DNA from 2 places in the Vibrio sp. J502 genome. Region 2 is predicted to be linked to the other one. Evidence: riboswitches for the same ligand, from Rfam matches in the RefSeq annotation. Region 2 holds a riboswitch; the other holds the start of a gene.
The links. Region 2 has a riboswitch for lysine ahead of N5E84_RS06960 (Na+/H+ antiporter NhaC family protein). Riboswitches for the same ligand answer to the same signal wherever they lie in the genome.
Positions count from the first base shown of each region.

Region 1: another riboswitch for lysine. It lies ahead of lysC (lysine-sensitive aspartokinase 3); the one in region 2 lies ahead of N5E84_RS06960 (Na+/H+ antiporter NhaC family protein).

Region 1 covers NZ_CP104554.1:2,459,714-2,476,160, forward strand. The annotation lists gene mgtE (magnesium transporter) at 1-1,128, opposite strand, end outside; gene N5E84_RS11310 (hypothetical protein) at 1,295-1,690, opposite strand; gene N5E84_RS11315 (pyridoxal-phosphate-dependent aminotransferase family protein) at 2,541-3,662, opposite strand; lysine riboswitch at 3,841-4,016, shown strand; gene lysC (lysine-sensitive aspartokinase 3) at 4,126-5,478, shown strand; gene metH (methionine synthase) at 5,545-9,222, opposite strand; gene N5E84_RS11330 (cation:proton antiporter) at 9,405-10,685, shown strand; tRNA gene N5E84_RS11335 (tRNA-Asp) at 11,222-11,298, opposite strand; rRNA gene rrf (5S ribosomal RNA) at 11,328-11,443, opposite strand; rRNA gene N5E84_RS11345 (23S ribosomal RNA) at 11,531-14,421, opposite strand; tRNA gene N5E84_RS11350 (tRNA-Val) at 14,780-14,855, opposite strand; tRNA gene N5E84_RS11355 (tRNA-Ala) at 14,887-14,962, opposite strand; tRNA gene N5E84_RS11360 (tRNA-Lys) at 14,994-15,069, opposite strand; tRNA gene N5E84_RS11365 (tRNA-Glu) at 15,089-15,164, opposite strand; rRNA gene N5E84_RS11370 (16S ribosomal RNA) at 15,253-16,447, opposite strand, start outside.
Region 2 covers NZ_CP104554.1:1,480,136-1,496,582, reverse strand. The annotation lists gene hflD (high frequency lysogenization protein HflD) at 1-105, opposite strand, end outside; gene mnmA (tRNA 2-thiouridine(34) synthase MnmA) at 126-1,247, opposite strand; gene N5E84_RS06975 (hypothetical protein) at 1,447-1,716, shown strand; gene N5E84_RS06970 (inosine/guanosine kinase) at 1,819-3,123, shown strand; gene N5E84_RS06965 (H-NS family nucleoid-associated regulatory protein) at 3,181-3,594, opposite strand; lysine riboswitch at 4,013-4,196, shown strand; gene N5E84_RS06960 (Na+/H+ antiporter NhaC family protein) at 4,313-5,914, shown strand; His leader region at 6,108-6,244, shown strand; gene hisG (ATP phosphoribosyltransferase) at 6,298-7,194, shown strand; gene hisD (histidinol dehydrogenase) at 7,200-8,498, shown strand; gene hisC (histidinol-phosphate transaminase) at 8,498-9,538, shown strand; gene hisB (bifunctional histidinol-phosphatase/imidazoleglycerol-phosphate dehydratase HisB) at 9,620-10,693, shown strand; gene hisH (imidazole glycerol phosphate synthase subunit HisH) at 10,693-11,370, shown strand; gene hisA (1-(5-phosphoribosyl)-5-[(5-phosphoribosylamino)methylideneamino]imidazole-4-carboxamide isomerase) at 11,384-12,121, shown strand; gene hisF (imidazole glycerol phosphate synthase subunit HisF) at 12,103-12,876, shown strand; gene hisIE (bifunctional phosphoribosyl-AMP cyclohydrolase/phosphoribosyl-ATP diphosphatase HisIE) at 12,873-13,508, shown strand; gene N5E84_RS06915 (pseudouridine synthase) at 13,560-14,243, opposite strand; gene N5E84_RS06910 (NADP-dependent isocitrate dehydrogenase) at 14,605-16,447, shown strand, end outside.

The DNA of each region.
Region 1 (16,447 bases), 980 kb from region 2:
GGCCATTGTTGCCCCTAATAACGCCGCAATCCCTAACTCTCGCACCAACATGGATAGCCAATCTTTCATCACCACTTCACCAGTGGCTAAGGCTCGAACCATCAACGTTGCTGACTGGGATCCTGCATTACCGCCGCTATCAATCAACAGTGGTAAGAAGAAGACCAAGGCGACATAGGTTTGAATCGTCTCCTCAAAGTACGCAATTCCGGCACCAGAAAAAAGATTACCAAAGACTAACAACACCAGCCAAAACACACGTTTCTTGTACATTAGCCATACGCTGGCTTCTTTAAGGTTACCGGTAAAACCAACCGCAGCGACTTTATGAAAATCCATATCCGCTTGCTGCTCGGCCACGTCCATCGCATCGTCATAAGTCACTATACCGACCAAACGGAATTGCTCATCAAAAACAGGCACCGCAAGTAAATCGTATTTACTGATGGCTTGCGCTGCACACTCTTGATCTTCATCAGCTCGAACAAACACTGTCTCTTTGGTCATGATGTCAGAGACAAGCGAGGTCGGTTGTGCCAGCACTAAATCCTTAAGCGAAAGTGTACCAAGTAAGCGATTCTGTTTATCAATCACATACGCTTGATAGATGGTTTCCCTCTCGTTGGCCATTTCACGTAAACGCGCAATCGCCTGCGGCACATCATCATCGGCGTTTAACGTCGCATAATCTGTCGTCATGATAGAGCCGACCGAGCCTTGAGGGTAGGCTGCGAGTTGTTGTACATCTTGCCGCTCTTGTTGATCCAGTAGAGCAAGTAGCGGCGGTTGGCGCGTCTCATCCAAGTGAGCATATAAGTCAGCCCTTTCATCATGGGGCATAACTTGAAGCACTTTCGCAAGCGCTTCGAGCGGCATTCTCTCCACCACTTTTTCTCTGATAGGCTCAGAAAAATACCCCAATAGCGCCGCTTGACGAGCGATTGGCATCAATTGCACCAGCTCAAAGACATCCTCTTCGCTCAAGGTCTGATTAGCCAACTGCTCAGCGAAGACTTGAGCAATATCAGCGATGGGATACTGTTCCATTAATTGATTTAAGTTTAATGGGTCACGATTAAAATTAATCGCAGCGAGTTCTAACGCTATTTTTTGTAATTTCATTATCATATCTCAGCCGATATTTAACTTTAAAAATAAACATAATAATTTTAAAGCTTATTTTTAGAATCAATGTATTCAATGAATAACTTAAATTTTAAGCACACTGTTCCAATCTCACTAAAATTTCATTTAGTGAAGTTGAGCGACTTATTTTAAAGTTTGTTAATATTTATTATATAGAATAGGCGCCAATCACTCGATTCCGACTATCGATGATAGGAATCATAGGCAAATGACTGTCTAATAATAACTTTCTAGCTTGAACCTTATCCATTAAGGCCGATACGGCAATATCGCTTTTGTGCATAATATCTTTCATGATGATATTCATCTGTGATACCACCACCTTGCTTAAATAAACAAACCCTAAGTATTCACCTGCATCACCAGAGATAAAGATAAGGTTTAAGCGCTTATCGGTTAAGGACGATGAGCGTAGAATCGCAATCACCGCTTCTACAGATAGCGATGCGCCTACACAAATAAAGTTGTTATCCATTTCGGTTTGAATAGAGTGAGCAGCAGGTAGCCGGTTGCCCATAGCTAATGATGTATTGTACATAACCATCTTTGTATCTCCTTGAAACTATCAAGGCAAAGAAACCAAATTATGCAGAAAATCCACGTAACTGAACTGCAATAAGCTTATACCATCAAGCTCAAGCATTCCCCGCTTTGAACAAGCAAGTTAGGAGAAGATAAAGTCAGTCAAATAGAGAAGCCGTGTACTTGCGAAAGTTCTAGCGGTGTACAGATGACACGCAAGAAATTCAAAAGCATTCACGCTCTAGCCAGTAGAAACGCTGTATTGAATAAATCATATGATCGACTTAAACAAACACGATACTCTATAAAAAGAGTGTGATATTGACAGGAGAGAACAAGAAAAGGAGCTTCGTTAGTATGAATACCAACTTAGCAAAAGCGAGGCTTTAAATGAAAAGTTGGCAACAAAACGTAGGCTTTTCTACTAACCAGAAAATACCACACTTGGATAATCGACTACTCGACGAGTCCATAGGTTTCTATTGCACCTCTAAAAAGTTAATAATAAGTATGCTTTCTCAGCGCGGTTATCCTAACGCAGATAAAATAATGGTCAACCAAAACAATCGAACAATGTTCATTTTTTACAATACCATGACAATACAAAGTAGTATCCAAACTGGTTCTAATATTTAGGCCACGAACTTTGTCATCGTATATTTATTATAAATACACAAAATGCCACTTATATTCATACGAGTAATTAAACCATTAACGACAAACTTTATCTTAAGATATCAATCACGAGTATTCCACTCAGGCCAGGGAAGAGCTAACAATAAAAATGAATTTTATGATTGATGCTGAGACGAACAACGTTCAGCATCAGCACCACTAAAAAGGAGCAAATGCTCCCTTATGTGTTTTTTTTGCTAATTTGTTAATGACTCTTCTAACGCCCGTAAGCATAAGGCCACGTTTTCACTGCGCGCCCCATACCCCATTAGACCAATACGCCACGCTTTACCCGCTAAAGTGCCAAGGCCTGCGCCGATCTCCAAGTTGTATTGATTGAGCAAATGCGCTCGCACTTTAGCCTCATCAACCCCCTCTGGAATATAGATCGCATTCAATTGCGGTAAACGACAATCTTCAGCAACGACAAATTCAAATCCTAATTTTTCTAGACCCTGCTTTAATTTGTCATGCATCACACGATGACGTGCCCAAGCCTGCTCTAGACCTTCGTTTCTCAACACCAGCAAGGCTTCATGCAATGCGTACAAACTGTTAACTGGCGCAGTGTGGTGATAACTGCGCTTGCCTGCACCGCTCCAATAACCAAGCACTAAGCTTTGATCTAAAAACCAGCTTTGAACGGGGGTTGTGCGAGATTGAATTTTTTCAATCGCTTGCGCTGAAAAAGTCAGTGGCGATAAACCCGGAGGGCACGATAAGCACTTTTGGCTCCCAGAATAGACGGCATCGAGCTGCCATTGATCCACATAAAGTGGCACGCCGCCTAAGGATGTCACCGCATCTACAATACTCAGCATGTTGTTTTGCTTAACCAGCAAACCTAATGCTTGCGCATCACTCAATGCACCAGTTGACGTTTCTGCATGGACAAACGCGAGAATTTTAGCATCAGGGTTAGCCTGTATGGCTTGCTCGACTTTATCGAGCGAAACGGGGGCTCCCCACTCATCATCCACCAGCACCACTTCTCCGCCACAGCGCACTACATTCTCGCGCATACGCTCGCCAAAAACGCCATTGCGACACACGATGACCTTATCTCCTGGCTCAATCAGGTTGACAAAGCACGCCTCCATACCAGCGCTGCCCGGCGCGGAAACCGCGATGGTAAACTCATTTTCCGTTTGAAAAGCGTATTTAAGCAGCTGCTTTAGCTCATCCATCATCTGGATAAAAAGCGGATCTAAGTGGCCAACAGTCGGCCTGCTCAGCGCTTGTAATACTTGGGGGTAAATATCTGACGGGCCTGGCCCCATCAAAATTCGCTGGGGTGGGTTAAAACTGGTAATGGACATAGTTGCTCCTTGCTTGCGGCCAAATACGAATACCCAGAGTAAAACAAATCCGCTGATGCAACAATTCGACCGAAGTCTAGAGGTCAAACCAGTGTCACACTCTGGTTAATTTTATTTTACATTTGGACTTAATTAGCGATTGACATTAACAGTTCAAAAACGTTCAATGAATGAGCTATCTAGCAGAAGAGGAGCACTGCCCAGGCAGATGTTTTGTGGAGCCTCAACTCCAATACAAAACATTAATGGGGAGCAGTGCCGAGATAAACCAAGGTTGTGGATTTGGTTTATCGGTTGAATGGGCTGAATCCCTTCAACTGTCATCAGCAACCCTGATGAAGAGCTTCTGAGGTAAACCAATCATAAAAACACCTCTTTATTTGCTCTAGAAAAACTCTCTTCAAACATTGGACGTTGGTACACCAACACTATTTTTATTTCAGGAAGTCGTGGGAGAAATGCCGTGAGCGCATTCAATGTCGCCAAATTTGGCGGAACAAGCGTTGCTAACTTTGAAGCAATGAGCCTTTGTGCCGCTGTGATCGAAAATAATCCAGAGACCAAATTAGTCGTGAGCAGTGCCTGCTCTGGCGTGACGAATTTATTGGTTGAATTAGCCAATGGCGTACAAGATGCTAATCAACGCTTAAGTATTATCAAACAGTTAGCTGATATTCATCATGCGATTATTGATAAACTTGCCGACCCGCTACAAGTTGAAAAAGAGGTACACTCAATTTTAGATATGGTGGCCAGTGTCGCAGAAGCGGCCTCTTTTCAAGCGAGTAAAAAACTGACCGATCACTTAGTGGCTTGTGGCGAGTTAATGTCGACCTTCATTCTGACGCAATTACTGCGTGAACGTGGCATGGATGCGATCCGTTTTGATATTCGAGAAGTGCTGCGTACTGATGATCACTACGGTCGGGCGGAACCGCAATTAGAGCAGATCCAGCAATTAGCCCAAGAGAAGTTAACACCACTTTGTCTGCAACACGTAGTGGTAACTCAAGGTTTCATCGGCGCTGATGAACAAGGGAATACAACCACATTAGGCCGAGGCGGCAGTGATTATTCTGCGGCCTTGATCGCCGAAGCGGTACAAGCTTCTGGCTTAGAAATCTGGACTGATGTGCCGGGGATTTATACAACTGACCCACGCATTGCGCCTAAAGCCGCTCCGATTGCGGAGATAAGCTTTAGCGAAGCATCGGAGATGGCAAACTTTGGCGCTAAAATTTTGCATCCATCGACGTTGCTGCCCGCGCTTCGCCACGATATCCCTGTGTTTGTCGGCTCCTCAAAAGAGCCTGAAAAAGGCGGCACTTGGATCCGTAAACGTGTGGAAAGCTCACCTCTATTTAGAGCCTTAACCCTACGCTGCAATCAAACCATGGTTACACTACGCAGCGCTAGCATGTTTCACGCATACGGCTTTCTTTCGAAGGTGTTTGAAATTTTAGCCAAACACAAAATTTCGGTGGATTTGATCACCACCTCTGAAATCAGCGTCTCATTAACATTAGATAAAACCGATACCTCAGGTGGAGCGCCTGAACTGCCTCAAGCGGTGCGCTTAGAATTAGAAGAGCTGTGTAAAGTTGAAGTCGAACATAATCTGTGTTTAGTTGCGCTGATCGGCAATAACATGAGTGAAAGCAAAGGCTATGCAAAACAAGTTTTTAGCACCTTAGAAGATTTCAATTTGCGTATGATTTGCTATGGTGCCAGCCCGCACAACCTCTGCTTTTTATTACACGAGTCGGTTTCTAAAGCGGCAATTCAGAAACTTCATCAAGATTTGTTTGAACGATAAAACCACATTGAGTAGTTACACGCTGAATAAAAAACAGGTTGGCTTAGCCAACCTGTTTTTTATTACTTAATCTAAATTCGGCCCAAGCCATTTTTCCGCTTCTTGTGCATTCCAACCTTTACGTTGCGCGTAATCTTGCATCTGATCTTGCTGAATTTGTGCAATGGCAAAATAACGAGAATCAGGATGCGAGAAGTACCAACCTGACACCGAAGCACCCGGCCACATAGCGTAACTGGTGGTTAAAGACATATCGATGGTCTGCTCAACTTGTAACATCTCCCACAAGGTGCCTTTTTCCGTATGCTCAGGACACGCTGGATAGCCCGGTGCTGGACGTATACCTTGGTATTTCTCACGGATCAAATCATCGTTCGACAACTCTTCGTCAGCAGCATAACCCCAAATTTCTTTACGAACTTGCTGATGCAAATATTCCGCAAAAGCCTCAGCAAGACGATCAGCCACCGCTTGGATCATGATGGCGTTGTAATCATCGCCTTGCGCTTTATATTGGTCTGCTAATTCTCGCTCACCAATTCCGCCTGTCACGGCAAATGCACCGATCCAATCTCGTTTACCACTCTCTTTTGGTGCAATGTAATCGGACAAGCAGTAGTTATAACCTTTGGGCTTTTCGGTTTGTTGACGTAAGTGATGAAGAACATGAGCAACCTCGGTGCGCGATTCATCGCGATACACTTCGATATCATCCCCCACACTCGCGGCCGGGAATAAAGCGCAAATACCGCGAGCCTTGAGTAGCCCTTCTCGCTCAACTCTATCAAGCAATGCATTAGCATCATGGAACAAACTTTGCGCTTCCTCTCCCACCTCTTCGTGTTCAAAAATCGTCGGATATTTACCCATCAATGACCATGTCATGAAAAATGGTGTCCAGTCGATGTAACGACGAAGGGTAGCCACATCAAAATCATCAAACACATGTACGCCCAATTTAGCCGGAACTGGCGGCGTATAGTTATCCCAATCGATAACCGCTTTATTTGCCCTTGCCACTTCTAATGAGACAGGCTTAGTTCGGGGGGTTTTACGGTGATGTTGATCACGCGTGCGTTCATAATCGAGGTTTAATTTTTCCACAAAAGCAGGACGTAACTCATCAGAAAGAAGCGAAGAACAAACGCCTACTGCGCGCGAAGCATTATTCACGTACACAACAGGCTGGTGATAATTTTGCTCAATTTTAACTGCGGTATGTGCTTTAGAGGTGGTTGCTCCGCCAATCAAAAGCGGTAATTTAAACCCTTGTCGCTCCATTTCTTTAGCGACGTGCACCATTTCATCTAAAGAGGGAGTGATGAGGCCGGATAACCCAATGATGTCGACATTCTGTTCTTTCGCGACTTTGAGGATCTGCTCGCATGGCACCATAACGCCGAGGTCAATGATTTCGTAGTTATTACACTGCAAAACGACGCCAACGATATTTTTGCCGATGTCGTGTACATCCCCCTTAACTGTGGCAAGAAGGATTTTGCCATTATTGGAACCCGCTTGCTTAAGCGCGTTGATGTAGGGCTCTAAATGCGCAACGGCTTGCTTCATAACGCGCGCCGATTTCACTACTTGCGGCAGGAACATTTTCCCTTCGCCAAAGAGGTCGCCGACCACGTTCATTCCATCCATGAGAGGCCCTTCGATCACATCCAATGGGCGAGTGGCATTTTGACGAGCTTCTTCTGTATCTTCAACAATATACTCGGTGATACCTTTGACCAACGCATGCTCTAAACGTTTTGCGACTGGCCATGAACGCCATTCCAGCGCACTGGCATCCTCTTCCTTACCGACACCTTTGTTCGCATATTCAGCCGCAATATCCAGTAAGCGTTCAGTGCCATCGCTGCGGCGATTGAGAATGATATCTTCGACTGCTTCACGCAGTTTCTCAGGCACGTTATCGTAAATCTCAAGCTGACCAGCATTGACGATACCCATGTCCATGCCGTTTTTAAAACAGTGATAAAGGAATACAGCATGGATCGCTTCACGCACATAGTTGTTACCGCGAAAAGAGAAAGAGACGTTGGAAACCCCGCCGGAAATCATCGCATGGGGTAAATTACGTTTGATATCAGCCACGGCTTCGATAAAGTCCACAGCATAATTATTATGCTCATCAATACCAGTCGCAACCGCGAAAATATTGGGATCAAAAATGATATCTTCAGCAGGGAAACCAACCTCATCAACCAAAATTCGATAAGCTTTGGTACAAATTTCAAGTTTTCGCTCACGGGTATCCGCTTGGCCTACTTCATCAAACGCCATCACGATCACAGCAGCACCATAGCGGCGAATGAGTTTAGCTTGTTCAACAAACTTCTCTTTTCCCTCCTTGAGGGAAATCGAGTTCACAATCCCTTTGCCTTGAATGCATTTGAGACCTGCTTCAATCACCTCCCACTTAGAAGAATCAACCATGATTGGTACTTTGGAAATATCCGGCTCAGAAGCGCATAAATTGAGAAAGCGGACCATGCAAGCTTGCGCATCCAACATCCCTTCATCCATATTGATATCGATGATTTGTGCACCGTTTTCGACCTGCTCTCGAGCAACATGCAGCGCCTCATCATACTGCTCATCTTTGATTAAACGCTTAAAACGCGCAGAACCAGTGACGTTAGTTCGCTCACCTACGTTGATGAATAAGCTCTCTTTGGTAATCGTCAGCGGCTCTAGACCGGATAGACGACAAGCCACTGGAATATCGGGTAACGCTCTTGGTTTCACACCTTCGACCACTTTTGCCATTTGTCTAATGTGCTCAGGAGTGGTTCCACAACAGCCACCAACAAGGTTCAAGAATCCCGCTCGCGCCCATTCCCCGATGTGCTGCGCCATCTCATCAGCTTCAAGATCATACTCACCGAATGCGTTAGGCAACCCCGCATTGGGATGAGCCGAGACATAACATTCAGAAATACGTGATAGCTCTTCAACGTATTGGCGCAATTCATCCGGACCGAGTGCGCAGTTCAAACCAAATGAGATAGGCTCAACGTGTCGCAGTGCATTATAAAAGGCTTCGGTTGTTTGCCCAGAAAGCGTTCGACCAGAGGCATCGGTGATTGTCCCTGAGATCATCACGGGCAGTTTGTAACCCAACTCTTCAAACACACAATCCACCGCAAAGGCACAGGCTTTAGCATTTAAAGTATCGAAAATGGTTTCAATCAAAATTAAGTCGCTGCCGCCACGAATTAAAGCACGTGTTGATTCTGAGTAAGCTTCAACTAATTGCTCAAAGCTGATATTTCGAAACCCAGGGTCATTCACGTCAGGGGAGAGCGAGCAAGTGCGGTTTGTTGGCCCTAGCACTCCCGCCACGTAACGAGGTTTATCAGGCGTTTTCGCCGTCCATTCGTCAGCAGCTTGGCGTGCAAGATTTGCAGCAGCGAAATTGATCTCATTGCTAATGGCTTGCATATCGTAGTCGGCCATTGCGATGCTCGTCGCGTTGAAGGTATTCGTCTCTAGGATATCAGCACCTGCTTCCAAGTAAGCACTATGAATTTCTTTGATTAACTGAGGCTGCGTCAAGACGAGAAGGTCATTATTTCCTTTCAGATCGCTTGGCCAATGGGCAAAGCGATCTCCGCGATAATCTTGCTCTTCCAATTTATAGCTCTGAATCATGGTGCCCATGCCACCATCAATCAATAATATTCTCTGTTGCAATTGAGCTTCAATTTGACTTCTAACTTCTCTTCCCACAGTACAGCCTCATTCCTTTTGGTTATTCGCTCATCCTATCATATAACCATTAGAAATCTAGACGTCTAAACTTCACTTTAATTATCGTTTGATACATCTGCAATCATGGCTAAAAAGTGTTTGCTATTTGTACATCATCCAAGGAGAATTTCATTCATATTTTGTTACACGACGAGAAAACAATGTCTGTCTATTACACTTTATGCTTCCTATCAGGAGCAGCAATGTTGATTGCCTTTCTAAACAGTAAGATAGGCAATATGCAAACCACTATCGCCATTACAGCAGGATCGATGATGTTGTCATTATTGATCTTAGTTGCAGGTCAAAATGATTGGTTTCATCTAACTCAAATAGCGACAGAAACCGTCAACAGTATTAACTTTGAAAATTTTCTGCTCAAAGGAATACTCGGTTTTCTACTTTTCGCTGGTGGCCTAGGCATCAAATTACCCAACCTAAAAGATCAGAAATGGGAAATCGCGGTTCTTGCGCTAGGCGCAACGCTATTTTCAACCTTCTTCATCGGTTTTGGGCTATACGCCTTCTGTCAATTTATCGGTATTCACTTCGATCTCGTTTACTGTCTGCTATTTGGTGCACTCATATCACCAACAGACCCAATAGCCGTATTAGCTATTGTTAAAAAGTTAAATGCACCAAAACGTATTTCAACCCAAATCGAGGGAGAATCGCTCTTTAATGATGGTTTTGGTTTGGTTATCTTTGTCACTATTTTCACTATTGCATTTGGTACAGAAGCACCAACCATAGGTAGTGTAACTATGTTGTTTATTCAAGAGGCAATGGGGGGCATCCTGTATGGCCTAGCTCTTGGGCTATTATTCCACTACCTCATCAGCGCCACCGATGATCACTCAATGGAACTGCTTTTAACCATTGGTATACCGACTGCTGGCTATGTTTTTGCAGATGTTATTCATGTTTCCGGACCTTTAGCTATGGTTGTATCAGGGATAATGATTGGCAACTGGACACGCTTCATTGGCTTTTCAAAAGAAAGTGAAGAACACCTTGACCACTTTTGGGAATTGGTTGACGAATTTTTGAATGGTGTGCTCTTCCTACTTATCGGTATGTCGATGCTACTTTTCAAATTCCATGAAGAGGACTGGATATTGATGGCTTTCGCCATTCCTCTTGTCTTATCTGCTCGCTATCTAAGCGTTTTTTTCTCTTACATCGGCTTCAAGCGTTACCGCTCCTACAATCCATGGTCAATAAAGATACTAACTTGGGGAGGGCTACGAGGTGGGCTAGCACTAGCAATGGCACTTTCTATCCCATCTGGCATATTAGTTATCCCAGACAAGCTTATTGATGTAAAAGAGATAATCCTTGTTATGACATACGCTGTCGTGGTGTTCTCAATACTTATTCAAGGTTCAACAATTACCCCATTGATAGATAAAGCAAAACAAGCTGAAAAATCGTCAATGTAGAAAGAAAACTGTCAGTAATGACTGATCAAACCAATTTTACCTCTAGCCGATGTTCTAGAACATCGGCTTTTGCTATCTTTACTTTGTTACTCCTCTCTCTATATCTACTGTAATACCAATTTAAAAAAATATGATCTAATTAAGGCTGTTGAACTATGGTGAAATATCACTATGGATAGCTTTAGTAACACTTATTTAAAAAGCTGGCGAACCCTATTCAAATGAAGGTGTGATGATGGCTCTCGCACACCCCAAAGAAAGTCATTCATGTACACAAATAATCACACAATAGCTTAAAGTCAGCCGAACAAGTTTGAACAAACAGGTTCAATGATTATTGAAGAAGGACGCCAAGTAAAACTACGGACCGGTAAGCGAGCCCTAGCTAATCAGAGTGTTACGAATTACAAGGAGTGAGTATGTAAGTATGCGTGGAATTGATTTTTAGAAGACGGCACTGAGAGTGATAAAAAATAAAATGCTATTTTACTCAAACGAAAAAAGCCCAGCTATTACTAGCAGGGCTTCTTAATAAGTGGCGGAGCGGACGGGACTCGAACCCGCGACCCCCGGCGTGACAGGCCGGTATTCTAACCAACTGAACTACCGCTCCGCAGCGTGTCTGGTTAGACAATATTCAAAGCCTGGCGATGTCCTACTCTCACATGGGGAGACCCCACACTACCATCGGCGCTGTTGTGTTTCACTTCTGAGTTCGGCATGGAATCAGGTGGGTCCACAACGCTATGGTCGCCAAGAAAATTTCTTAATTCGGAAAGCTGTTTCGTTCTCATTCACACATTCAATGTTCTTCCATTGAGTCCACAAAACCCCTTCGGTGTTGTATGGTTAAGCCTCACGGGCAATTAGTATTGGTTAGCTCAACGCCTCGCAGCGCTTACACACCCAACCTATCAACGTTCTAGTCTCGAACAACCCTTTAGGACACTTAAAGTGCCAGGGAAGACTCATCTCAGGGCTCGCTTCGCGCTTAGATGCTTTCAGCGCTTATCAATTCCGAACTTAGCTACCGGGCAATGCCATTGGCATGACAACCCGAACACCAGCGGTTCGTCCACTCCGGTCCTCTCGTACTAGGAGCAGCCCCCTTCAATCTTCCAACGCCCACGGCAGATAGGGACCGAACTGTCTCACGACGTTCTAAACCCAGCTCGCGTACCACTTTAAATGGCGAACAGCCATACCCTTGGGACCGACTTCAGCCCCAGGATGTGATGAGCCGACATCGAGGTGCCAAACACCGCCGTCGATATGAACTCTTGGGCGGTATCAGCCTGTTATCCCCGGAGTACCTTTTATCCGTTGAGCGATGGCCCTTCCATTCAGAACCACCGGATCACTATGACCTACTTTCGTACCTGCTCGAACCGTCATTCTCGCAGTTAAGCGGGCTTATGCCATTGCACTAACCTCACGATGTCCAACCGTGATTAGCCCACCTTCGTGCTCCTCCGTTACTCTTTGGGAGGAGACCGCCCCAGTCAAACTACCCACCAGGCACTGTCCGCAACCCCGATGAGGGGCCTACGTTAGAACATCAAAACGACAAGGGTGGTATTTCAAGGTCGACTCCACGCAATCTAGCGACTGCGCTTCTAAGTCTCCCACCTATCCTACACATGTAGGTTCAATGTTCAGTGCCAAGCTGTAGTAAAGGTTCACGGGGTCTTTCCGTCTAGCCGCGGGTACACTGCATCTTCACAGCGATTTCAATTTCACTGAGTCTCGGGTGGAGACAGCGTGGCCATCATTACGCCATTCGTGCAGGTCGGAACTTACCCGACAAGGAATTTCGCTACCTTAGGACCGTTATAGTTACGGCCGCCGTTTACCGGGGCTTCGATCAAGAGCTTCGACCTAAGTCTAACCCCATCAATTAACCTTCCGGCACCGGGCAGGCGTCACACCGTATACGTCATCTTGCGATTTTGCACAGTGCTGTGTTTTTAATAAACAGTTGCAGCCACCTGGTATCTGCGACTCTCGTCAGCTCCATCCGCGAGGGACTTCACCAATAAGAGCGTACCTTCTCCCGAAGTTACGGTACCATTTTGCCTAGTTCCTTCACCCGAGTTCTCTCAAGCGCCTTGGTATTCTCTACCCGACCACCTGTGTCGGTTTGGGGTACGATTGCTTATAATCTGAAGCTTAGAGGCTTTTCCTGGAAGCAGGGCATCAATGACTTCACTGCCGTAGCAGCTCGACGTCGTGTCTCAGCCTAACAAGAAACCGGATTTACCTAGTCTCTTAGCCTACGCACTTGAACCAGGACAACCGTCGCCTGGCCCACCTAGCCTTCTCCGTCCCCCCATCGCAATTATAAGCAGTACGGGAATATTAACCCGTTTCCCATCGACTACGCTTTTCAGCCTCGCCTTAGGGGTCGACTTACCCTGCCCCGATTAACGTTGGACAGGAACCCTTGGTCTTCCGGCGGGGAGGTTTTTCACCCCCCTTATCGTTACTCATGTCAGCATTCGCACTTCTGATACCTCCAGCATGCTTTACAACACACCTTCAACGGCTTACAGAACGCTCCCCTACCCAATACAGTAAACTGTATTGCCGCAGCTTCGGTTTACTACTTAGCCCCGTTACATCTTCCGCGCAGGCCGACTCGACCAGTGAGCTATTACGCTTTCTTTAAATGATGGCTGCTTCTAAGCCAACATCCTGGCTGTCTGAGCCTTCCCACATCGTTTCCCACTTAGTAGTAATTTGGGACCTTAGCTGGCGGTCTGGGTTGTTTCCCTCTCCACGACGGACGTTAGCACCCGCCGTGTGTCTCCCGGATAGTACTTACTGGTATTCGGAGTTTGCAAAGGGTTGGTAAGTCGGGATGACCCCCTAGCCTTAACAGTGCTCTACCCCCAGTAGTATTCGTCCGAGGCGCTACCTAAATAGCTTTCGGGGAGAACCAGCTATCTCCGAGTTTGATTGGCCTTTCACCCCTAGCCACAAGTCATCCGCTAATTTTTCAACATTAGTCGGTTCGGTCCTCCAGTTGATGTTACTCAACCTTCAACCTGCCCATGGCTAGATCACCCGGTTTCGGGTCTATATCCAGAGACTGAAGCGCCCAGTTAAGACTCGGTTTCCCTACGGCTCCCCTATTCGGTTAACCTTGCCACTGAATATAAGTCGCTGACCCATTATACAAAAGGTACGCAGTCACACCACGAAGGTGCTCCTACTGCTTGTACGTACACGGTTTCAGGTTCTATTTCACTCCCCTCACAGGGGTTCTTTTCGCCTTTCCCTCACGGTACTGGTTCACTATCGGTCAGTCAGTAGTATTTAGCCTTGGAGGATGGTCCCCCCATATTCAGACAGGATAACACGTGTCCCGCCTTACTCGATTTCACTTATAATGATGGAACAGTTACGGGGCTATCACCCTTTATTGCGCCACTTTCCAGAGGCTTCACCTGCATCATTAAAAGCTTAAGGGCTAGTCCAATTTCGCTCGCCGCTACTTTCGGAATCTCTGTTGATTTCTTCTCCTCGGGGTACTTAGATGTTTCAGTTCCCCCGGTTTGCCTCCTTACCCTATGTATTCAGGTAAGGATACGTGCTTATGCACGTGGGTTTCCCCATTCGGAAATCGTAGACTCAAGTGGCTGTTACTGCCTAATCTACGCTTATCGCAAGTTACTACGTCCTTCATCGCCTCTGACTGCCAAGGCATCCACCGTGTACGCTTAGTCACTTAACCATACAACCCGAAGAAGTTTCGTGTTGTAGACAAGTCACCAAGGTTGTCTCTCATTATTTGAATGAGCGAGAGACGTTTGATTTTGCCGGACTCAATTTTGAAAACTTACCGAAGTAAGCTTTCCCAAGAACACTTGAATGTGTTTGGTATCAATACGTTAAACGCATTGATGTTGAGAACTTTTATTTGATAACAACAAACACGTTCGTTGTTATCAGTCAGCTTTCTAAATTGTTAAAGAGCGAGTGGTATTCCTAACGGAATGAATCACTTTCTAATGACTTTCAGAGTCAAACAGACCAACCAGTTCAATTACTTAATCTGGTTTGGCAATGTGCATCCAAAAATCCTTAGAGAGTGGTGGGCGATACCGGGTTCGAACCAGTGACCCCCTGCTTGTAAGGCAGGTGCTCTCCCAACTGAGCTAATCGCCCACATGTTTTTTCACATTTCTTGTGGAAGAAATGGTGGAGCTAAGCAGGATCGAACTGCTGACCTCCTGCGTGCAAGGCAGGCGCTCTCCCAGCTGAGCTATAGCCCCACATGTTTTTTCACATTTCTTGTGGAAGAAATGGTGGGTCGTGCAGGATTCGAACCTGCGACCAATTGATTAAAAGTCAACTGCTCTACCAACTGAGCTAACGACCCCTTTACTTCACAACGAAAGTGGTATCCCGTAGGGGAGTCGAACCCCTGTTACCGCCGTGAAAGGGCGGTGTCCTAGGCCTCTAGACGAACGGGACACTAAGTAAGAATGTTTGGGAACATCCTCGTCTCTTAAACTGTATAAACCATCAATCTGTGTGGACACTCATCAGTGTAATCTTCGCATAAGGAGGTGATCCAGCGCCAGGTTCCCCTAGCGCTACCTTGTTACGACTTCACCCCAGTCATGAACCACAAAGTGGTGAGCGTCCTCCCCGAAAGGTTAAACTACCCACTTCTTTTGCAGCCCACTCCCATGGTGTGACGGGCGGTGTGTACAAGGCCCGGGAACGTATTCACCGTAGCATTCTGATCTACGATTACTAGCGATTCCGACTTCATGGAGTCGAGTTGCAGACTCCAATCCGGACTACGACGCACTTTTTGGGATTCGCTCACTATCGCTAGCTTGCTGCCCTCTGTATGCGCCATTGTAGCACGTGTGTAGCCCTACTCGTAAGGGCCATGATGACTTGACGTCGTCCCCACCTTCCTCCGGTTTATCACCGGCAGTCTCCCTGGAGTTCCCGACATTACTCGCTGGCAAACAAGGATAAGGGTTGCGCTCGTTGCGGGACTTAACCCAACATTTCACAACACGAGCTGACGACAGCCATGCAGCACCTGTCTCAGAGTTCCCGAAGGCACACCTGCGTCTCCGCTGGCTTCTCTGGATGTCAAGAGTAGGTAAGGTTCTTCGCGTTGCATCGAATTAAACCACATGCTCCACCGCTTGTGCGGGCCCCCGTCAATTCATTTGAGTTTTAATCTTGCGACCGTACTCCCCAGGCGGTCTACTTAACGCGTTAGCTCCGAAAGCCACGGCTCAAGGCCACAACCTCCAAGTAGACATCGTTTACGGCGTGGACTACCAGGGTATCTAATCCTGTTTGCTCCCCACGCTTTCGCATCTGAGTGTCAGTATCTGTCCAGGGGGCCGCCTTCGCCACCGGTATTCCTTCAGATCTCTACGCATTTCACCGCTACACCTGAAATTCTACCCCCCTCTACAGTACTCTAGTGAACCAGTTTCAAATGCGGTTCCGAGGTTGAGCCCCGGGCTTTCACATCTGACTTAATCCACCACCTGCATGCGCTTTACGCCCAGTAATTCCGATTAACGCTCGCACCCTCCGTATTACCGCGGCTGCTGGCACGGAGTTAGCCGGTGCTTCTTCTGTCGCTAACGTCAAATGATGCTGCTATTAACAACACCACCTTCCTCACGACTGAAAGTACTTTACAACCCGAAGGCCTTCTTCATACACGCGGCATGGCTGCATCAGGCTTGCGCCCATTGTGCAATATTCCCCACTGCTGC
Region 2 (16,447 bases):
CGCGTCTGAATCACAGTGACCATTTTTTGCTACGTGTTGCACTAAAGCGACAGCTTGGCAGATACCCGCAAAAGCGATGGTACGGTCATAAAGGGTGTTAGCCACGTTTATTACTCCTAAGTTGTTTAAATTCGCTGCTCAATAATTCCACCGCCAAGACACACATCGCCTTGATAGAAAACCGCGGATTGACCAGGCGTGACGGCCACTTGTGGCTCATCAAAAATGACTTTAATGTTTTCATCATCAATAGGGATGATGGTACACGCTATATCCGTTTGACGGTAACGCGTTTTTACCGTGCAGCTTAGCGTTGCTTGGATTGGTGTACGATCAACCCAGTGTAATTGGGAAGCGATCAAGCCATGAGATTTCAATAATGGGTGATCAGCGCCTTGGACTGCAATCAAAACGTTACGTTTAAGATCTTTATCAGCGACATACCATGGGTCTTCGTTACCGCCACCGCCTTTTTGGCCACCAATGTGTAACCCTTTGCGTTGACCTAAAGTGTGGTACATCAGGCCTTGATGTTCACCAATAACGAGACCTTCTGGTGTTTCAATTTTACCCGGTTGTGCTGGTAAATAGCGAGACAAGAAGTCGGTAAATTTGCGCTCGCCGATGAAACAGATACCAGTTGAATCTTTTTTCTTCGCCGTCACCAAACCTTGTTCTTCCGCAATGCGTCGAACTTCGGGTTTTTCTAAATCACCCACAGGAAATAAGCTACGGGCCACTTGTTCATGGCTTAACGTGTACAGGAAGTAGCTTTGGTCTTTGTTGTTGTCCAAGCCGCGCAGCATTTGTGGTTTGTCATTACCTTCAGGGAAGGTGCGTCGAACATAGTGGCCCATGGCGATATAATCGGCATCTAGCACTTCATCTGCAAACTCTAAAAAGGCTTTAAACTTGATTTCTTTGTTACAAAGAATGTCTGGGTTGGGAGTTCGCCCTGCTTTATATTCCTCTAGGAAATATTCAAATACGTTGTCCCAATATTCGGCGGCAAAATTAATGGTATGAAGAGGGATGTCTAACTTATCGCACACGGCTTGTGCATCGGCTAAATCTTCCGCCGCTGTACAATATTCCTCGTTATCATCTTCTTCCCAGTTCTTCATGAACAGGCCTTCGACTTGATAACCTTGCTCTTTGAGAAGATACGCCGAAACGGAGGAGTCAACACCACCGGACATGCCGACGATGACTTTCTTTTGGCTGTTTGCGCTGCGGTTGTCTGACATTACTTAATACCACTCAATTGACTTGGTCGCAGATTCTAGCAGAAAGATTTTCGTCGCGACAGATCCGAGACAGCAATCACACTTCTATCTGGTTTAATTGGCGTCGTATCTGTCAATGTCAGCAGAAATTAGTTTTAGAATTCTACAATGGCTTATGGCATAGTGCGTGCCATTTTAAAGCGTAATAAAAGGCCACAAAATGCAAGATGACAATCAGATTATGGATGACGCATTCCTCATCGAAACAGTAGAGAATCAACTCGCGGACGGAAATCCGTTAAAGGTCAAAGAAACCTTGATGCGCTTGATGATGACAGGTCACTCAAGGGAGGATGCCGTTGCCTCTATTGCTTGTGCGCTTGCAATTGAGATTTTTGATGTGATGAAAAACGAAGGGCAATTTGACCTAAAACGCTATTCAGAGCATTTAGATAGGTTACCTGATCTCAGCTTTATGGAAGGTGAATAAAAATAATCAAGAGCAAACGTTTGCTATAGTTGCCTTAGTTGCCGCGCTAATGGGTGCGCGGTAGAATCGCGCATCTTTTTCTCCTCTACTCAGACTGACGTTATGAAATTTCCTGGCCAACGCAAATCAAAGCATTACTTTCCTGTTCATGCACGTGACCCACTTGTTATCCAAGCACAAGAAAATAAAAAAATGTCACGTACACATATTATTGGTATCGACCAGACCTTGGTGGATATAGAAGCGAAAGTAAATACTGACCTCATCGAAAAATATGAGCTTAGTAAAGGCCATTCGTTAGTGATTGACGATCAGAAGGCCGAAGCTTTGTACACTGAGCTCAAACAAAATGGTCTGATTACTAACGAATATGCTGGGGGAACGATTGGCAACACATTACACAATTATTCGGTGCTGGCAGATGATCGCTCAACGTTGTTAGGTGTGATGAGCCAAGATATAAAAATTGGTAGCTACGGTTATCGTTATTTATGTAATACATCAAGTCGGATGGATCTGAATTATTTACAAGCGGTCGATGGAGCGATTGGGCGCTGCTTTGCCTTGATCACAGAGGATGGAGAAAGAACCTTTGCTATTAGTGAAGGGCAAATGAACCAACTTCGCGCAGAAAGTGTTCCAGAAAAAATATTTAAAAGTGCTTCAGCCTTAGTTCTGACTGCTTATTTAATTCGCTGCAAAACTGGTGATCCAATGCCAGAGGCAACAATGAGAGCGATTGAATATGCTAAGAAATATGATGTACCTGTTGTTTTAACCTTAGGCACTAAATTTGTTATTCAAGATGACCCTCAATTTTGGCAAAATTTTTTGCGTGATCATGTCACTGTTGTTGCCATGAATGAAGATGAAGCCGAAGCATTAACCGGGGAAAGTGATCCCCTTGCAGCGTCAAATAAAGCCTTAAATTGGGTTGATCTTGTATTATGCACCGCAGGCCCAGTCGGTTTATTTATGGCAGGATATACTGAAGATGCGGCGAAACGTGAAACATCGTTGCCACTATTACCTGGTTCTATTGCTGAATTCAATCGTTATGAATTTAGTCGCCCAGCATCAAAAATAAGTTGTGAAAATCCGATACGTGTTTATTCTCATATTTCACCGTATATGGGTGGACCTGAGAAAATTAAAAATACTAATGGTGCGGGAGATGCGGCGTTATCGGCATTGCTGCATGATATGGCAGCCAATAAATATCATAAAGAGAACGTCCCTAATTCGAGCAAGCATCAGAATAACTTTTTAACCTATTCATCCTTCTCGCAAGTTTGCAAATATTCCAACCGTGCCAGTTATGAGGTGCTAGCCCAGCATTCACCTCGTCTGTCACGTGGTTTACCTGAACGTGACGACAGCTTAGAAGAAGCGTATTGGGAAAGATAAAAGATTAAAATAATAAAAAGGCTCCGTTAGGAGCCTTTTTATTTGCTAAAGAGATTATTAAATCTCGAATTCTTCTAGAGATTTACCTGCATCAAGTTGCTCTTGAATTGCAGAAGGTGTGCGACCTTGACCTGTCCATGTTTTTTCTTGGCCATTGGCATCAAGATATTTGTATTTTGCTGGACGAGGTGCGCGTTTGCCTTGAACTTTAACTTTGTTCTTAGTTTCACCAGAAAGTGCAGAAATTAATGCGCTTACATCAATACCGTCTTTGGCAATCTGTTCTGCAATCGCAGCCAGCTTCGCTTCTTGTTCTGCGCGAGCAGAGCGTTCTTCTTCTTCCGCTTCTCTGCGTTCTTGAACAACGATCGTTAATTTATCTAGTGCTTCTTCAAGCTGCTCTAGAGTGAGTTCACGAGAAAAAGCGCGTAGGCTACGAATATTAAGTAGAGTTTTTGTTAATTCAGACATGACTATTCCTATTTGATTTAATTTAGTCGACACAGCAATAATAAACTGCTGAATTGGTACTTACAATATTAGATTCAAATATTAATGAAAATTTTATAGATAAATAAAAATCAAAAAAATATGAACTTGTTAATGATGAGCTAATTTCATACATAAGTAGTAGTATCAAGAAGATCATCAATGATTTTTAGATAGACTTATAATTAATGTTTTTTATTATAATCTTCGTGATATTCATTGCACCACATTATGAAAGAAGTCTCAATGTTTCTTAATGAATGTGACCAATAATTGATGCACTTTGATGACATGATCGGTTGCAATGCATTCGTTGTTAAGTACAATGTCATTTACCTAAAGCGAAGTAAGACATTTATCATTGTTAAAATGACTTAATAACGGTGATTTATTGTACTTTCTTTGACGTAGAGGTGCGGTAAAAAATAGTAACTTTTGTTGGGGTAATGCCAATGAACAAAAGTGAAAGGTTTTATCGCCGAAGTAAGTATGCACATTAAAGCAGCTTGCTGGGGTTGTATTCGAATAGGAACAACACTGCCATAGTCTATTCTTTTTTTAAACTATGGAGCGCTACTGTAGGGTTGGGTGAAGTGTTCGCTTCCCTTTCGCTTAGTTCAACATGAATTACGTGGTTATCTTAGCTCGTAATTTGTCTGCAGTAGATCTCTAACCATTTACTTACTGGTTTTTGAAGATCATGAATTTAATCGATTTTGCATCATCTCCTCTGTCGCTGTTACCGCCTCTGGTAGCATTAAGTTTGGCTGTTCTTACACGCAGAGTACTTGTTTCATTAGGTGTCGGTATTGTATTAGGCGCGGTATTACTCGCGGATTATTCTTTTGGTAGTGCATTCAGTTATGTTGCTACTAAGGTATCAAGCGTCTTTGTTGCTGATGGCGGCATTAATACTTGGAATATGAGTATCGTCGGATTTTTGCTTTTATTAGGTATGATGACCGCGCTATTAACTTTGTCTGGCGGTACTCGTGCTTTTGCCGAATGGGCACAAGTCCGCGTAAAAAGTAAACGTGGCTCAAAACTGCTGGCGGCATTTTTGGGTGTGTTTATTTTCGTTGATGATTATTTTAACAGTTTAGCCGTAGGTTCTATTTCTCGCCCTGTGACTGACCGCTTTTATGTATCTCGCGCTAAACTTGCCTATATCCTTGATTCAACTGCAGCACCAATGTGCGTTGTGATGCCAGCTTCTAGTTGGGGCGCGTACATTATGACGATTATTGGCGGTATTCTCGTTTCTCACGGGATTACCGAATATTCGGCATTGGGCGCGTACATGCGTTTAGTACCAATGAATTTTTATGCCATTTTTGCATTACTGATGGTGTTTGCGGTGGTGTGGTTCCAATTAGATATTGGTCAAATGCGCCAGCATGAAATTAATGCCTCCCAAGGCCGTGGATTCGACGACGCAAATGAAAACGATAGCCAAGACGCACATGAGTTAAATGAAGAGCTTGATATCAAAGAGAGCGAACATGGCAAAGTGTTGGATCTGGTTTTGCCTATCGTATTACTCATCATTGCAACGATTTCAGCCATGTTATTTACGGGTGGTCAATCTTTAGCCGCAGACGGTAAAGCATTTGATCTACTGGGTGCGTTTGAAAACACCAATGTCGGCGCTTCATTGATTTACGGCGGGCTAGTTGGCTTGGCGATGGCTCTGTTTACTGTGTTTAAGCAAAAGCTGCCAATGAATGACATCAGTAATACATTGTGGATCGGTGCTAAATCGATGTTTGGTGCGATTTTGATCCTGATTTTTGCTTGGACAATTGGCTCTGTTATTGGGGACATGAAAACCGGTGCGTATATGTCATCTTTGGTTCAAGGTAATATTGATCCGCATTGGCTACCGGTCATCTTATTCTTACTATCGGGCGTGATGGCGTTTTCAACCGGCACTTCTTGGGGAACGTTTGGCATCATGTTGCCCATTGCTGGAGATATGGCTGCGGCGACCGATATCGCTCTAATACTCCCTATGCTGAGCGCGGTGCTCGCTGGTTCCGTTTTTGGTGACCACTGTTCTCCTATTTCTGACACCACCATTTTATCGTCGACAGGCGCGCGTTGTAACCATATCGATCACGTTGCGACACAATTGCCGTATGCACTGGCTACGGCCTTGGTTTCGAGTGTCGGTTTTGTTGTTTTAGGAATGACAGCGTCAGTGCTGATCTCGTTGGCTTGTGCCTCTGTTGCATTTATCATTGTGTGCATGATTATGGCCGCTATGGCGAAATCAAAAATGACACATTGCGAGACGTTGTAGCTGTATTTTGGTTAAATAGAGTTGATGAAAGGGAAACGAAAGTTTCCCTTTTTTATTACTGGCGCACGACGGCGAAAAAAGATTTTAAAAAAGCAAAATTTTTAGTTGAAAAAGAACATCAGCTTGGTTAGTGTGGAGTCAAGACAGCAAACCAATAAGAGCTGATAAGTATGCGTAATTTTGTAATGAACATTCATCATCACCATCACCCTAAATAATCTTTCGGGGAGATGTACGCATACCCGGGAGGCAGGAAACTCCCGGTGGTTAAGTCAAAGCATTTAGATTAAAACCCTCGGGAGAACGCAAATCTCCCGAGGGTTTTTTCATTTTGCTTTAACTCAATTCCAAATACATTCAATACATTGCACAGGGAAATTGTCATGCAAACACAACGCCTAAGAATTGCCATCCAGAAGAAAGGCCGCTTGAGCTCAGAGTGCCAAGACCTACTTAAAAAATGCGGCGTGAAATTCAATATCATGGGTGAGCGTCTTGTCGTTCACTCTCTCAATATGCCGATCGACCTACTGCTAGTGCGTGATGACGACATACCCGGGCTGGTGATGGACGGTGTGGTTGATCTCGGTTTCATTGGTGAGAATGAACTGGAAGAGGTGCGTTTAGAACGCTTGTCGCAAAATAAGAAAAGTGAGTTTGTTTCACTGCGCCGTCTTGATTTTGGCGGCTGCCGCTTATCCATCGCGATCAATAAAGATCAGCAATACAACGGTCCTCAAGATTTGGCGGGTAAACGCATCGCCACAACTTATCCGCAGCTACTCAAAGCGTACATGGATGAAAAGGGCATTGATTTTAGCACTTGTGTGCTCACAGGCTCTGTTGAGGTTGCGCCACGAGCTGGCTTAGCTGATGCGATTGCTGACCTTGTTTCTACCGGCGCAACATTAGAAGCGAATGGTCTCAAAGAGGCTGAAGTTATCTTCCAATCCAAAGCAACACTCATTCAGCGTCAAGGTGAATTCAGTGAAGATAAGCAAGCATTGATTGCTCGTTTATTGACGCGTATGCAAGGCGTGATTCAAGCCAAAGAGTCCAAATACATCATGCTGCATGCCCCGGTTGATCAATTAGAAGCGATTAAAGACTTACTTCCGGGAGCGGAAGACCCAACAGTGCTGCCTTTATCGGCGGAGAAAAATCGCGTTGCAGTACATGTGGTCAGTACCGAGAACCTATTTTGGGAAACCATGGAGCGCCTAAAAGCATTAGGGGCGAGTTCTATTTTGGTTTTACCTATCGATAAAATGATGGAGTAACGGCGATGAGAACTGTCGTTTGGCAATCGTTGAGTGAAACTCAGCAAGATGCAATTTTAGAACGCCCGGCCATTACTGAAGGAGCCAATGTCACTGCTGCTGTGAGCGCCGTGATTGCGCAGGTGAAAGCGCAAGGTGACCAAGCGTTAATTGAGTTAACTGAAAAATTTGACCGCGTGAAACCGGATTCAATTCGCGTTTCAAGTGGTGAGATTGATGCGGCGTGCGAGCGTCTTTCTGACAAGATGAAACAAGCGCTTCAACAAGCTTATGAGAACATTACTAAGTTCCATAAAGCACAAAAGCTGCAACCGATCAAAGTGGAAACGCAGCCGGGAGTGGTGTGTGAACAAGTCACGCGTCCAATTAATACGGTGGGCTTGTACATTCCCGGAGGCAGTGCGCCTTTACCTTCTACCGTATTAATGTTGGGTGTTCCTGCACAAATTGCAGGGTGTCGTAAAGTGGTGCTCTGCTCACCGCCACCGATTGCGGACGAAATCCTCTACGTGGCCAAGCTGTGTAACATTGATGAGGTGTACAACATTGGTGGTGGTCAAGCGATTGCAGCAATGGCTTATGGGACTAAATCCGTTGCTAAAGTAGACAAAATCTTCGGCCCCGGTAATGCCTACGTGACAGAAGCAAAACGTCAAGTGAGCAATGATTTTCGCGGTGCAGCGATTGATATGCCAGCGGGTCCTTCGGAAGTGTTGGTGATTGCTGATGATACGGCTGATGCCGATTTTATCGCGGCAGATCTGCTTAGCCAAGCTGAGCACGGACCTGATTCACAAGTTGTGTTAGTGACCCCTTCAGCGGTGATTGCCGATCAAGTAACAGATGCAGTGCAAAAGCAGCTAAAAAGCTTATCTCGCGCCGCCATTGCAGAAAAAGCCTTGGCTTCTAGTTTGATTATCATCGCTGAGTCTTTGACCCAAGCGGTTTCTATCTCGAACTACTACGGTCCTGAGCATTTAATTGTGCAAACGCGGAACCCTCGTGAGCTGTTGCCGTTACTTGATAACGCTGGCTCAATTTTCTTAGGTGAGTGGTCACCAGAATCAGCCGGTGACTACGCTTCGGGTACCAACCACGTTTTGCCAACATACGGTTACACGCGTACTTATTCTAGCCTTGGTTTAGCTGATTTTAGTAAGCGCATGACGGTGCAAGAACTCAGCGCAGAGGGCTTACAAGGGTTAGCGCCAACCGTGGTCACAATGGCAGAAGCTGAAGGATTGGATGCACACAAACGTGCGGTCACCATTCGAGTCGAAAAATTGCAAAAGGCGAAAAAATAATGGAAAAACTGGCTCGTAAGCAAATTCAAGCACTGAAACCTTACTTATCGGCTCGCCGTATTGGCGGCAGTGGTGATGTGTGGCTCAATGCCAACGAATCGCCATTCAATAATGAGTACAAAACCGATTTTGTGCGTTTGAACCGTTACAGTGATTGCCAACCCAAAGCTATGATCGATGCGTATGCGGCTTATGCCAAGGTACAGCCAGAGCAGGTGTTGACCTCACGTGGTGCCGATGAAGGGATTGAGCTTTTGATCCGCGCATTTTGTGAGCCCAATCAAGACGCTATTTTATACTGTCCGCCGACTTATGGTATGTACGCGATTAGCGCTGAAACGTTCGGTGTCGAGCGTAAAGTTGTGCCATTAACGGCAGATTGGCAGCTCGACCTGTCAGCCATTCGTGCCAATTTGGACAGCGTGAAGTTGATCTTCGTTTGTAGTCCTAATAATCCAACCGGCAATTTGGTTAAGCGCCAAGATATTATTGCTTTGCTGGAAATGACTAAAGACCGCGCTATTGTCGTGATGGATGAAGCCTACATTGATTTCTGTCCAGAAGCCTCAACCGTTGATTTATTAGCGCAATACCCGAATTTGGCGATTTTACGCACCTTATCTAAAGCGTTTGCGCTTGCCGGTTTGCGCTGCGGTTTTACCTTGGCCAATAAAGAGCTGATTGATGTGCTGCAGAAGGTAATTGCACCTTATCCCGTGCCAATTCCGGTAGCAGACATTGCCGTGCAAGCGTTATCGGAAGCTGGGCTTGCTCGTACCAAATTCCAAGTGTTGGATCTCAATGCAAACCGTGCTTACTTACAAGCAGGGTTGTATATGGTGCCCAATTTAACTGTGTTTGAAGGATGGGGAAACTACCTATTAGTGAAATTTCCCGATGGCGATGCATTGTTTAAAGCCGCTTGGGATCACGGCATTATTTTACGCAATTCTCCGATTGAAAATTGTGTGAGGATCAGTATCGGTAATCGCGAAGAGTGTGAAAAAACACTCGCTTTTATTCGCAATTATTATCAGTAATCGAGCACCATAAATAGCCCAAAATGAATAAAGAGCCAGTCGTTTAAGTAACGTTACTGGCCAATAGAAAAGGATATTCCAGTGAGCAAACAGCAAAAAATTCTCTTTATTGATCGTGACGGCACCTTAATTGTTGAGCCTCCGGTTGATTTCCAAGTTGATCGTTTAGACAAACTGAAACTAGAGCCGTATGTGATCCCAAGCCTACTGGCTTTGCAGGCTGCGGGTTATCGGCTGGTGATGGTCACCAACCAAGATGGACTGGGGACGGATAGCTATCCTCAAGCGGATTTCGATGCCCCTCATGCGATGATGATGGACATTTTTCAGTCCCAAGGAGTGATCTTTGATGATGTGTTGATTTGCCCGCACTTTGAAAAAGATAATTGCTCTTGCCGCAAACCCAAACTGGGGATGGTTAAAGAGTATCTGCAAGGAGGCAAAGTCGATTTTCAGCAATCAGTGGTGATTGGCGATCGAATGACCGACCTGCAACTGGCTGAAAATATGGCGATCCGTGGTATTCAGTATCATCCGAAAAGTATGGGATGGCGTGAAATAGTTAAAGACTTAACCGTGAAAACGCGCAGCGCCGAAGTGGTGAGAACCACTAAAGAGACCGACATCAAAGTAGCGGTCAATTTGGATGAAACGGGTGGTAATCAGATTACAACGGGGTTAGGTTTTTTTGACCACATGCTTGACCAAATCGCAACCCATGGTGGTTTTCAATTGAAGTTGAGCGTCAATGGTGATCTGCACATTGATGATCACCACACCATTGAAGATACCGCATTAGCACTCGGGCAAGCCTTAAAAGAGGCATTAGGCGATAAGCGTGGCATTGGTCGTTTTGGTTTTTCGTTGCCGATGGATGAGTGTTTAGCACAATGCGCGCTCGATCTATCGGGTCGCCCTTATCTGAAATTTGAGGCCACCTTTACACGTGAGCAAGTGGGCGATCTCTCCACTGAAATGGTATATCACTTCTTCCGTTCATTAACCGACACTTTGGCCTGTACGCTACATCTCTCATCCAGTGGCGAGAATGATCACCATATTATTGAAAGTTTGTTTAAGGCTTTTGGCCGCACATTGCGCCAAGCCATTAAAGTGGAAGGCAATGAACTACCTAGCAGCAAAGGAGTACTGTAATGTCGTCAGTCCGCGAAGCGATGAGTGATAACAGCAGCCAGCCGCAAAAGGTTGTCATCATTGATACAGGCTGCGCTAATGTTTCTTCCGTGAAATTTGCCATCGAACGCTTGGGTTACCCAGTCACTATTTCAAAAGATCCTGATGTGGTGTTGACGGCAGATAAGCTGTTTTTACCCGGTGTCGGTACGGCAAGTGAGGCGATGAAAAATCTGCAACAGCGCGATTTAATCACCTTGGTAAAACAGGTTGAAAAGCCACTGCTCGGCATCTGTTTAGGCATGCAACTGTTAGGTCAGCTGTCAGAAGAAAAAGGACAGCAAGCTAGCGATCAAGCTAATGGCATTGTTGATAATGATATTGTTGAATGCTTGAGATTATGTGACGGCGAGGTTCGCCTGATGGATACAGGCGATTTACCACTGCCACATATGGGTTGGAACACGGTCAATGCCGAAAGCGGCCATCCTCTGTTTAAAGGCATTGAGCAAGGTGAATATTTCTATTTTGTCCATAGCTACGCCATGCCCGTCGGTGAATACACGATTGCTGAATGTGAATACGGTAAGCCTTTCACCGCGGCGCTGCAAAGCGGTAATTACTATGGTGTCCAATTTCACCCAGAGCGCTCATCCAAAGCAGGCTCAGCACTGATCAAGAACTTCTTGGAATTATAAAAGGGAATTAGCAATGATCATTCCAGCATTAGATTTAATTGATGGCCAAGTGGTTCGCTTATTTCAAGGCGATTATGGTCAAGTTACCGAATACAAAGTGGATCCTGCAGAGCAGTTTCGCCTCTATCATCAGGCTGGAGCTAACTGGTTGCACCTTGTCGATTTAACGGGTGCAAAAGATACCTCAGCCCGACAGCTTGATCTGATTGCCAAACTGCTTGCCAGTACCCCTGCCAATATTCAAATTGGTGGCGGTGTGCGTAGTGAGCAAGATGTGGTGGATTTATTAAATGCGGGTGCGCAGCGCGTGGTTGTCGGTTCTACGGCCGTAAAACAGCCTGAATTAGTCAAAGGATGGATGGAAAAGTATGGCGCAGAAAAAATTGTGCTAGCGCTCGACATCAACATTGATCAAGACGGCACACGTAAAGTGGCCATTTCAGGTTGGCAAGAAGATTCAGGTGTAACGATAGAAGCCTTGATTGATGATTACCTAACGGTCGGTTTGACACACGTATTGTGCACTGATATTTCCCGCGATGGCACACTAGCCGGTTCTAACGTTGAGTTGTATATCGATTTATGCAAACAGTACCCACAAGTACAGTTTCAATCCTCAGGTGGTATCGGTAGCTTAGCGGACATCAAAGTCTTAACAGGCAGTGGTGTTGCTGGCGTGATCGTCGGTCGTGCCTTATTAGATGGTAAGTTCACCGCTCAGGAGGCATTCGAATGTTGGCAAAACGCATAATTCCTTGTTTGGATGTCCGCGATGGACAAGTAGTGAAAGGGGTGCAGTTTCGCAATCACGAAATCATTGGTGATATCGTACCGCTTGCAAAACGCTACGCCGAAGAGGGCGCGGATGAGTTGGTGTTTTACGACATTACCGCGTCGAGTGATGGCCGAGTGGTTGATAAAAGTTGGGTTGCGCGTGTCGCGGCAGTGATTGATATTCCATTTTGCGTCGCGGGCGGTATTAAATCTGCCGAAGATGCTGCGCGAATTTTAGAATTTGGTGCAGATAAAGTCTCCATTAACTCTCCAGCACTCGCTAACCCACAGTTGATTACTGACTTAGCGGATAAATTTGGCGTGCAATGTATTGTGGTCGGCATTGACTCTTACTTCGATCAAGAAACGGGTCAGTATCAGGTCTATCAATTTACTGGCGATGAGACGCGCACCAAAGCAACACAGTGGCAAACTTGCGATTGGGTACAAGAGGTACAAAAACGTGGTGCGGGTGAAATCGTATTGAATATGATGAACCAAGACGGCGTGCGTAATGGTTATGATCTACAGCAACTCCAGAAGGTACGTGCTGTGTGTCGCGTGCCACTTATCGCTTCTGGCGGGGCGGGAACGATGGAGCACTTTGCGCAAGCTTACCAACAAGCTCATGTCGATGGCGCGTTGGCGGCATCGGTTTTTCACAAGCAGATCATCAATATCGGCGAATTAAAACAATATTTACAAGCAGAAGGTGTAGAGGTAAGACGATGAGTTTTCAAGTATCGAGTGCGGTTGCACTTTCTGAGCGTATTGATTGGAACAAAGTTGATGGCCTTGTTCCGGCGATAGTGCAAGATTTTCAATCAAGTCAAGTGCTTATGATGGGTTACATGAACCAAGATGCGTTGCAAAAAACCGCGCAAACAGGCCAAGTGACGTTCTTTTCTCGCAGCAAACAGCGCCTTTGGACCAAAGGAGAGACCTCTGGTCATGTGTTACAGTTAAAAAACATGGCGCTCGATTGTGATAACGACACTTTATTGGTCAAAGTGAATCCCATTGGGCCAACGTGCCATACTGGAACCACAACCTGTTGGGATAACGATGCACAAGAAGAGTCTCAAATGGTGTGGCTTCATCAGCTTGAGCAGCTATTGGCTGCCCGCAAGAGTGCCGACCCTGATTCCTCTTACACCGCTAGCCTTTATGCCCGTGGAACAAAGCGTATTTCGCAGAAAGTGGGCGAAGAGGGCGTTGAAGTTGCGCTTGCGGCGACGTCGGGCGATAAGGCGGAGTTAGTGTGTGAGTCTGCTGATTTGATTTATCACTTATTGGTGCTATTGCAAGACCAAGGATTAGCGTTGAGTGATGTGATTGATAAGCTTAAAGAACGCCATAAATAAACACAGTGAAGCCTCTTAAATTAAAGAGGCTTCCGTTTTTTGAGAGCGGTGTCAGAGGGTAATTTCTTTCCACTCACCGGGTTGTAGATCGCCTAAAACAGTGTCGCCCATCGCGTAGCGCACTAAGCGCAGTGTTGGAAAGCCAATATGCGCTGTCATACGTCGTACTTGCCGGTTTTTACCTTCAGTAATGGTAATCGCAAGCCATGTGGTTGGGATTTGTGCGCGAAAACGAACCGGTGGATTACGTTCCCACAAGGTAGGCGGTTGCAAAATCTCAACCTTGGCAGGCAGCGTCATGCCATCTTTTAGCTCTACACCTTGGCGCAATTTATCTAAATCGTTTTGAGCGGGTTCTCCTTCTACTTGAACCCAATACGTTTTTGGTAATTTTGACTGCGGCTGCGTTAGTCTTGCTTGCAAGATGCCGTCATTGGTGAGCACCATCAAACCTTCGCTGTCTCTGTCCAAGCGACCTGCGGCATACACCTCTTTTACGGGAATAAAATCAGCGAGAGTTTTGCGCCCATCACCATCGGTAAACTGGCTTAGCGTATCAAAAGGCTTATTAAAGATGATGACTTTTCGATCAGCAAGTGATACTCGTTTTTTTACCTCTTCTGCAGATGAGGAGGAGCGGGCGGTTGAACGCTGATGTGGATCGCGCCGTTTAAAATGAGAAGAGCCAGAGGGTTTTGATACTGATGAAGAATCACGACGCAAGCGGGATGACATGTTAACTACCTTGCAAAAATGTAAATGAAGTGTGTTTGAAAGTTTTCTGAACTTTGGATTTAAGCTATGATTTGCGCGCCCAGAAACAGGATTGACGCACAAGATAATAGACTATTATCCTAGTTTTGTTTAATTATACTCAACCCATGCTATTTGGATTCAGTATCAATAAAGGGTTTGGGTGTATACGTATTTTCACTCAATGACTAAAATCGGATAACGCTCAACGACATTCGATTCAGTTTTTGAAAGAGTGACGCTATCGTGTTCAAGTCGCGAGGATGCTAACCCACTTGACACGGACAATCACACAGCGCTGTTTCATCCAATGGTGCTGCTAGAACAAATAGGGAAATTTTTCATGCCTACAGAAAAACCTACAATTATTTATACCATCACAGACGAAGCACCAGCACTGGCCACTTATTCTTTATTGCCGATTATCCAATCCTTTACCGCCTCGTCAGGCATTAGCGTTGAAACCCGCGATATTTCACTGGCTGCGCGTATCCTTGCCAGCTTCCCTGAACATTTAAAAGAAAATCAACGTGTAAGTGATGCGCTTGCCGAATTAGGTGAACTGGCGACCAAACCAGAAGCGAATATTATTAAACTGCCTAACGTTTCTGCATCGGTCCCACAATTGAAAGCCGCTATTAAAGAGTTGCAGGAAAAAGGTTACGACCTACCAAATTATCCTGAAGAACCAAGTGCCTACGAAGAAGAAGCGATTAAAGCGACTTACGATAAAATCAAAGGTAGTGCGGTTAACCCTGTGTTGCGTGAAGGAAACTCCGATCGCCGCGCACCATTATCAGTCAAGAATTATGCGAAGAAAAACCCACATTCAATGGGCGCATGGTCACCGCAATCCCGTTCACATGTTGCCAGCATGCAAGACAAAGATTTCTATGGAACAGAAAAGTCAGTCACCATTGAAGGTGACACTAAGGTCAAAATTGAGTTTGTCGGCCATGATGGCTCGACTAAAGTCTTAAAGAAAGAGTTTGCGCTGCTTGATAAAGAAATTATCGATGCTTCAGTTCTAAGCAAAAAAGCGTTAGTTGAGTTTTTCGAGCAACAAATCGCAGCAGCGAAACAGCAAGATGTGCTGCTTTCCTTGCACATGAAAGCAACCATGATGAAAGTGTCTGACCCAGTCATTTTCGGCCATGCAGTTAAAGTGTACTACAAGGACGTATTTGCGAAGTATGGCGCGTTGTTTGACTCATTAGGTGTTGATGTCAACAATGGCCTAGGCGATGTTTACGCGAAAATACAAGCATTGCCACAAGCACAGAAAGAAGAAATTGAAGCCGCGATTCAAGCGGTTTATAACACGCAGCCACCGCTTGCTATGGTCGATTCTGACCGAGGTATTACTAACCTACATGTCCCAAGCGATATCATTGTTGATGCGTCAATGCCAGCAATGCTGCGCGCTTCTGGTCAAATGTGGGGGCCAGATGGCAAGCAACAAGACACCAAAGCACTGATCCCCGATCGCTGCTACGCTGGCGTTTATCAAGCGGTGATTGATTTTTGTAAAAAGCACGGCGCATTTGATCCCACCACGATGGGCAGTGTGCCAAACGTGGGCCTTATGGCGCAAAAAGCTGAAGAATATGGATCGCACGATAAAACCTTTATCCTCGATGCTGCGGGTTCGGTACGTGTTGTGGATACCTCCGGCAAAGTATTGCTAGAGCAAGCTGTTGAAGCTGGTGATATTTTCCGCATGTGCCAAGTGAAAGATGCACCGATCCAAGACTGGGTGAAACTAGCCGTGACTCGCGCCAGAGCTACTGGTGTTCCTGCGATTTTCTGGTTAGACGATCAGCGTGCGCATGACCGTGAATTGATCAAAAAAGTCAACGTCTACCTTGCTGATCATGATACGGCCGGTTTAGATATTCAGATCCTATCACCCGTTGAAGCGACTCAGTTCACACTTGAGCGTCTCAAAGCGGGTAAAGATACCATCTCAGTTACGGGTAACGTACTGCGTGATTACCTCACGGATCTATTCCCCATTCTTGAGCTCGGTACTTCGGCTAAAATGTTGTCGATTGTTCCCTTGATGAATGGCGGTGGCTTGTTTGAAACAGGTGCTGGTGGCTCTGCGCCAAAACACGTTCAGCAGGTTGAGAAAGAAAACCACTTGCGTTGGGATTCGTTAGGCGAATTTTTGGCGCTGGCGGCGT